2 regions of the Cronobacter turicensis genome follow, and region 1 is predicted to be linked to the other one. Evidence: predicted binding sites of a transcription regulator. Region 1 holds the regulator's gene; the other holds the start of a gene.
The links. The regulator Fur, encoded in region 1, represses iron uptake genes when iron is present. The targets are predictions, from matches to a motif close to ATAATAATGAGAACNACTATCAA.

Region 1 (3,929 bases):
CGATTACCGGCTATGACCGCGCAGGCGTTTTTTATGGGCTGCAATCGCTGCTCTCGCTGATCCCGGCGGAGGGCGCCAGGCAGATAGCGACGCTGGACGCCCAGGACGCGCCGCGTTTTGACTATCGCGGCATTCACCTTGATGTGGGGCGCAACTTCCACACCAAAGCGGCCGTGCTGCGTCTGCTTGACCAGATGGCGGCCTATAAGCTCAATAAATTCCACTTCCATCTGAGCGATGACGAAGGCTGGCGTCTTGAAATACCGGGTTTGCCGGAACTGACTGACGTGGGCGCGAAGCGCTGCCACGATCTCAGCGAAAAAACCTGCCTGCTGCCGCAGCTCGGCTCCGGGCCGGACACCAACAATAACGGCAGCGGGTATTTCACGCGTGCGGATTATATTGAGATAGTGAAATATGCCGCTGCGCGCCAGATAGAAGTGGTCCCGGAAATCGATATGCCCGCGCACGCCCGCGCGGCGGTTGTCGCGATGGAAGCGCGTTACGACAAACTGGAAAAAGCGGGCAAAACCGAAGAGGCGAATCAATATCGTCTGCTCGATCCTGACGATACGTCGGTCACCACTGGCGTGCAGTACTACAACCGCACCGGCTACCTCAACCCATGCCTCGACTCGTCGCGCCGCTTCGTGGATAAAGTGATTGGCGAGATCCAGCAGATGCACAGAGAGGCCGGACAACCGCTCAGCACCTGGCATTTCGGCGGCGATGAGGCCAAAAATATCTACCTCGGGGCGGGCTATACGGACAAAGCGAAACCAGAGGCCGGAAAGGGGATTATCGACCAGAGCCGTCAGGACAAGCCCTGGGCGCGCTCGCCGGTATGCCAGAAAATGGTGCAGGACGGCGTAGTGACTGATGTCGACCATCTTTCCAGTTACTTTGGTATTGAAGTCAGTAAGCTCGTCAAAGCCCACGGCATCGACACCATGCAGGCGTGGCAGGATGGCCTAAAAGATGCGAAAGACGTCAGCGCGTTTGCTACCTCGCACGTCAACGTCAACTTCTGGGATACGCTCTACTGGGGCGGCTTTGATACGGTGAACGACTGGGCGAATAAAGGTTTTCGTGTCGTGGTCTCTAACCCGGACTACGTCTATCTCGATTTCCCGAACGAAGTGAATCCGGCGGAGAGCGGCTATTACTGGGGCACGCGCTTTAGCGACGAGCGCAAGATTTTCAGCTTCGCGCCAGATAACCTGCCGCAAAACGCAGAGACTTCCGTTGATCGCGATGGCAATGCATTCAGCGCCAAATCCGACAAGCCGTGGCCGGGCGCGTATGGCCTCTCGGCGCAGCTCTGGAGCGAAGTCGTGCGCACCGATAAGCAGATGGAGTACATGATGTACCCGCGTCTGCTGGCCGTCGCGGAGCGCGCCTGGCATCGCGCCGCCTGGGAGCAGGATTATCAGGCGGGTCGCGAATATAAAGGCGGCGAAACGCATCTGGTGGATGTGAAAGCGCTGCACGACGACTGGACGCGCTTTGCGAACCTGACCGGCAGCCGCGAACTGCCGAAGCTTGAAAAAGCGGGCGTGCAGTTCCGTTTACCGGTGCCCGGCGCGCGCGTTAAAGAGGGCGTGTTGCGGATGAACATCAGCCTGCCTGGCGTCGCAATGGAGTATTCCACCGACGGCGGCGCGCGCTGGCAGCGTTATGACGCCGCGAAGCCGCCACGCGTCGCAGGCGCGGTGCAGGTGCGAAGCGTCAGCAGCGACGGCAAACGTTACAGCCGTGTGGAGAATGTACAGCTGTAACCCGGCGTAATAAAAAGCCAGCCTCCGGGCTGGCTTTGTTGTGTGGGGCGCCGTGCGTGTTACAGCGTGTCCGGCAGATGATGAACCGCGACCAGCTTGCCTTTACTGATTTCAATATTTTTCGCGCTGCGTAATTGAGAAAGGGTTTTCATCACCATACTGCGGGAAAGATTAGTTTTTTTAACAATATAATCCGCCACGTTAATGCGGTTACGCATGAACTCATCCATCGCCGCCAGGCAATCGATATTCGCTTTAATCATACTGAAGCTGTTTCTACCGATCATGATTTCTTCGCGATAGCAAAGTATATTAATAATCCATGAGGACAAAATAAGCAGATGTAACTGGCAGTGATTTTTTTCAATTTCCTGCATGAAATAATCAAAAGGAATTAACTGATAATGACATTCAGAATCAGCCTGTAATTTTGCGAATTGGGATTTACCTAAATTCCTGGCGAGACCAAGAACGGAAGGCGCGCTGCTTTTTTCCAGCAGCAGCCGGTCGCTCTGGCGCATCAGAGAGAACTGACCACCGCGAATGATGCAGATCTCCCCGTCCCGCAGGGGAATGAGCGTATTTTTTTCTGCGCGAGACCAGTTACCGTAGCTATTGAAAATATCCGCGATACGGTAAATCTCAGCAAGCGGTTTAGGGGGTAAGACCATATTGGTTACCTTATATAAAATAGAATTAAATCGTTGCTGTATCTTAATGGATGCTTTTTTATTGCTGCAATAAGGGGCAGGGGAGATAAAAGGAAGAACAGGGGTAATCTTACGTCTAAACGATTGACCGGTAAAGATATTTATATTTTCTGAATTTCCATTTAATAAAATATAAGTAGCTTAATTAAGCATTGTGCGCTGTATTAAAACACCATAAATTTTATTTTTATCTAAAAAAATACATTTGTATTTTCAGGGGAAGGTTTTCAGAGAATAAAAAAGCCGACAGATGTCGGCCTGGGTTATGCAGCGTGGCGAACGTTATTTGCCGCCAGCCTCGTGCGCGTGTTCATTTTCGCGGCAGTCGCCATCCGCACAGTGCCCGTACAGATAGAGGCTGTGGTTGGTCAGGCGGATGCCATGACGCGTTGCGATTTCACGCTGACGAGCTTCAATGGAGTCATCGCTGAACTCGATCACTTTGCCGCAATCGAGGCAAATCAGATGATCGTGATGATGCTGTTGCGTCAGCTCGAAAACGGATTTTCCGCCTTCGAAATTGTGACGGGTGACGATGCCGGCATCGTCGAACTGGTTAAGTACGCGATAGACCGTGGCAAGGCCAATCTCTTCACCCATGTCAATCAGACGCTTATAGAGGTCTTCCGCACTGACATGATGATTGACCGGTTCCTGCAGCACTTCGAGGATTTTTAATCGAGGAAGCGTGACTTTCAGGCCGGCCTTCTTTAATGCGGTATTGTTGTCAGTCATGCGGAATCTGTCCTGTTGCTTAACGACTCGCTCCGGAAGGAAGCGATACATCGGATACGCCGAAGATGAATGCGTCTCATTATAGAACTGACATGCCTAAATGAAAACCGCAAGCGTCCGGCAAAAAAGAGCTTAAAAATCGTGGACCAGCCAGCGTTTTTCACGTGGAGGGCCTGATAATTAAGGAAGCCATTGTACAGCTTAGCGAGGGAAAGTTAAAAATTTGTAGCAATTATTTTCATTGCTTTTATCTATCAAACGGCGCGGACATCCGCCCGCGCCATGTATCTCAGGCGTTGATGATTTCCTGCAGATGCAGTTCTTCAGAAACCTGTTTGACCCATTTTTCAACGCGTTCTGCGGTCAGCTCAGGCTGGCGGTCTTCGTCAATCGCCAGACCGACGAAGTGATCGTCGTCCGCCAGACCTTTGGAGGCTTCAAAGTGATAGCCTTCGGTCGGCCAGTGACCAACGATGGTCGCGCCGCGCGGCTCGATAATGTCGCGAATGGTGCCCAGCGCGTCGCAGAAGTATTCAGCGTAATCTTCCTGGTCGCCGCAGCCGAAGAGCGCGACAAGCTTGCCGTTGAAATCTATTTCTTCCAGCGTCGGGAAAAAATCGTCCCAGTCGCACTGCGCTTCGCCGTAATACCAGGTCGGAATGCCAAGCAGAAGAATATCGAATGCTTCCAGATCTTCTTTGCTGCT
Region 2 (3,929 bases), 1.7 Mb from region 1:
GCGCCATCATGATAGTCATCAACCGTTCGCGCGGCGCATCCAGCGTGCGGGCGCCCATCACCGACGGCACGTTGCAGCCAAAGCCCACAATCAGCGGAACGAACGATTTACCCGGCAGACCCAGCGCCTGCATCAGGCGATCCATCACAAACGCCGCGCGGGCCATATAACCGGAATCTTCAAGAAACGACAGAAACAGGTACATCATGCCGATTTGCGGCACGAGCGGCAGCACGGTGTTGATGCCGCCGCCAATCCCCTGGGCGAGGAACAGCGTCAGCCAGGTAGGGAAATGCAGCGTGTAACCGACCCATTGCAGCCCGTGAATGAAAATCGCCACGGAGCCCGCGTCGAAAATCGGCTGCAACGCGCCGCCGATGTTAATGGCGAGCAGAAACATCAGGTACATCACGCCGAGAAAGACCGGCAAACCCAGAAAACGGTTGAGAATAATGTTATCCAGCGCGGCTGTGAGGCGGTGCGGCTCGGCGGTGAGGCTGTTGCTGACGGCGTCGCAAAGGGTGGAAATACTCTGGTAGCGGGCGTCAACGATATGCAGCGCCGGGTCATCAAGCTGGCTCTCAAGCTGCGCCTGAATGTGCGGGAGCCGTGCGGCGGCATCGCCCGCCACACTGTGGCTATAGATATCGCCTTCGAGCATTTGCAGCCCGAGCCAGCGGCGTTGCTGGGCGGAGAGATCGCCGGGCATCGCCGCCGCCAGGGTCTCAGCCGCTTCAGAAAGCGGCGCCGGGTAATGGACGCGCTCAATAGTCTGATTACGCTTGTGGCGGTCAATGGCGAGCTTCAGGCTGTCGATGCCGCGGGCGCGCGTAGAAACCAGCGGTACGACCGGGCAGCCGAGGCGGTTCGCCAGCGCGTCGATATCAATGCGGATGTTTTGTTTGTCGGCGATATCCAGCATGTTCAGCGCGACCACGCATGGAATGCCGAGCTCCAGCAGTTGCAGCGTCAGGTAGAGGTTGCGCTCAAGGTTGGAGGCGTCCACCACGTTTATCAGCATGTCCGCATCGCCGCTGAGGATGTAGTGGCAGGCGATTTGTTCATCGAGCGAGGTTTGCGAAGAAATCGTAGTCAGAGAGTAGGTGCCAGGCAGATCGACCAGCGTCACCTGGTGATCGGTCGTCGCGAAGCTGCCCTCTTTACGCTCTACCGTCACGCCCGCCCAGTTGCCCACGCGCTGCCGCGCGCCGGTAAGCTGATTAAATAGCGTCGTTTTGCCGGAGTTCGGATTGCCGATTAAGCCGATGGTTAATTTTTTCATTTGCGTTAACTCAACACAGAAAGAGGTCAGCGGGTCGCTTCAACCTGCAAAAGCGCCAGATCTTTTTTTCGCAGCACCAGGCTTACGCGTCGGGTTTCGATATGAATCGGGTCCCCCAGGGGAGCTACGCGTTTTACCTCAAACGATGAACCCGGCAGCATGCCGAGCGACAGTAACTTCTGGCGGTAGGCCGGGCTGATTTCCCGGGCGAAACCCGTGATTTTCCAGCTGCTGTTAGGTGTGAATTGCATAGGACCTGCTTATTCCGAATGCGCTCAGCGGCGGTGAGCCGTAGCGATACAACGGCCAGGAGCCGACTATTGCGCGGGAAGGGTTGTTTATCTGATTAAGATGGTAATGAGAATGGTTTTTATCTTCAATGCAATAATGCAGCGTAACGATACTTTCTGATGTTTATTTGTTCTGGCGCAAAAAAACGCGGTCACCCGCGTTTTCAATAGACGTGGTCAAATTATTTATTCTTTATTTTTCATTTAATTAAAATTAAAAGCGGCCAGAGATTATTTTGACACCTTTTATGAGTGTTATTTATTTGTTCGAGTTGTTGTTTAAATGAAAAATGTAACCGCGTTCATATTTGATTTTATTTCTGAATGTGGATTTTTAAATAATTTTTGCGGTACGGGCAAGGAATGACAGGTGGGTGCGCTGCGCTTACCCACCCTACAACTACATAAATGGCCGTTAACGCTGCGGTGGGTGCGCTACCCCACAGAATCAACGCGTCTGTCAAAACGTAGGGCGGGTAAACGTAGCGCACCCGCCATGGATATCACCCGAAAAACCAATAAAAAAGGCCGGTTTTCCGACCTTATGTGTTGTGCTGCGGCTTAACGCTTTTTGCCGAACGCGGCGGCGAGCGCATCGCTCATCGCGCTGTTGCCGCCCGCGCCGCTGTCGCGCGCCGGTTTACGGTTATTCTGCGCCGGGCGCTTCTGCGGCTCGCGGCTATTGCCGCCGCGCCGCGCGTTGCCTTCGCCTGGCTGCTCGTCGAGACGCATGGTCAGCGCGATACGCTTACGCGGTAAATCCACTTCCAGCACCTTCACCTTCACGATATCGCCCGCTTTCACCACGGTGTGCGGATCCTCGACGAATTTGTCGGAGAGCGAGGAGATATGCACCAGACCATCCTGATGCACGCCGATATCCACAAACGCGCCGAAATTGGTCACGTTGGTCACCGCGCCTTCCAGCACCATGCCCGGCTGGAGATCGTTCATCGTCTCCACGCCGTCGGCGAACTGGGCGGTTTTGAATTCCGGACGCGGGTCGCGACCCGGTTTTTCCAGCTCTTTAATAATGTCGGTCACGGTCGGCACGCCGAAACGCTCATCGGTAAAATCCACCGCCTTCACGTTACGCAGCGCGCTGCTGTTGCCCATCAGATCGCGCAGCGACTGCTCCGTCGCCGCCAGAATGCGCTCCACCACCGGGTAGGCTTCCGGGTGAACCGTAGAGGCGTCGAGCGGGTTATCGCCGTGGTTAATACGCAGGAAACCCGCGCACTGCTCAAACGCTTTCGGCCCCAGACGGCTGACTTTCAGCAACTGCTGACGGTTGCGGAACTGACCGTTCTCGTCGCGCCACGACACAATGTTCTGCGCCATCATACGCGTCAGGCCCGCCACGCGGGTCAGCAGCGGCACCGAGGCGGTATTGAGATCGACGCCCACGGCGTTCACGCAGTCTTCCACGACCGCATCGAGTTTGCGCGCCAGCTGGCTCTGACTGACGTCATGCTGATACTGGCCCACGCCGATGGATTTCGGATCGATTTTCACCAGTTCCGCCAGCGGATCCTGCAGACGACGGGCGATAGACACCGCGCCGCGCAGCGACACGTCGAGATCCGGGAACTCCAGCGCCGCCAGTTCAGAGGCGGAGTACACCGACGCGCCCGCTTCGCTGACAATGACTTTCTGCGCGGTCACTTTCGGGAACTGCTTCTGCACGTCGAGGAAGAAACGTTCGGTTTCGCGCGACGCGGTGCCGTTGCCGATAGCCACCAGCTCCACATTATGCTTCTCGCACAGCGCGGCGATGACGACCGCCGCTTTGGCCGCCTGGCCGGTATGGGGATAGACGGTATCGGTTGCGACCAGCTTGCCGGTGGCGTCAACCACCGCCACTTTCACGCCGGTACGCAGGCCCGGATCGAGCCCCATCGTGGCGCGCAGCCCGGCGGGCGCGGCCATCAGCAGGTCATGCAGGTTACGGGCGAATACGTTAATCGCCTCGTCTTCGGCGCGCTCGCGCAGCGTGCTCATCAGCTCGGTTTCCAGATGCATCAGCACTTTGATGCGCCAGGTCCAGCTCACGACACCTTTACGCCAGCTGTCGGCCGGGGCGTTATTCAGGCGCAGACCGAGATGATCGGTAATAATCTGCTCGCAGTAGCTTTCGCGCGGCGGCTCGTCAAACTGCGGGTCGGCGTTGAGCGAAAGCTGCAATACGCCCTCGTTGCGCCCGCGGAACATCGCCAGCGCGCGGTGCGACGGCACCGTGGAGACGGGTTCATGATGGGCGAAGTAGTCGCGGAATTTCGCGCCTTCTTCCTCTTTGCCAGGCACCACGGCGGAGACCAGATGGGCGTTCTTCCACAGGTAATCGCGCACTTTGGCGA

Region 2: the regulator Fur is predicted to act here: its motif matches at 1,634-1,656, upstream of feoA (ferrous iron transporter A).

The regions. Positions count from the first base shown of each region.
Region 1 covers NZ_CP165997.1:2,994,257-2,998,185, reverse strand. Annotated here, with positions in the region: gene AB8W27_RS14285 (beta-N-acetylhexosaminidase) at 1-1,778, shown strand, start outside; gene AB8W27_RS14280 (helix-turn-helix domain-containing protein) at 1,838-2,449, opposite strand; gene fur (ferric iron uptake transcriptional regulator) at 2,771-3,223, opposite strand; gene fldA (flavodoxin FldA) at 3,513-3,929, opposite strand, start outside.
Region 2 covers NZ_CP165997.1:301,303-305,231, forward strand. Annotated here, with positions in the region: gene feoB (Fe(2+) transporter permease subunit FeoB) at 1-1,282, opposite strand, end outside; gene feoA (ferrous iron transporter A) at 1,309-1,533, opposite strand; gene AB8W27_RS01400 (Tex family protein) at 2,134-3,929, opposite strand, start outside.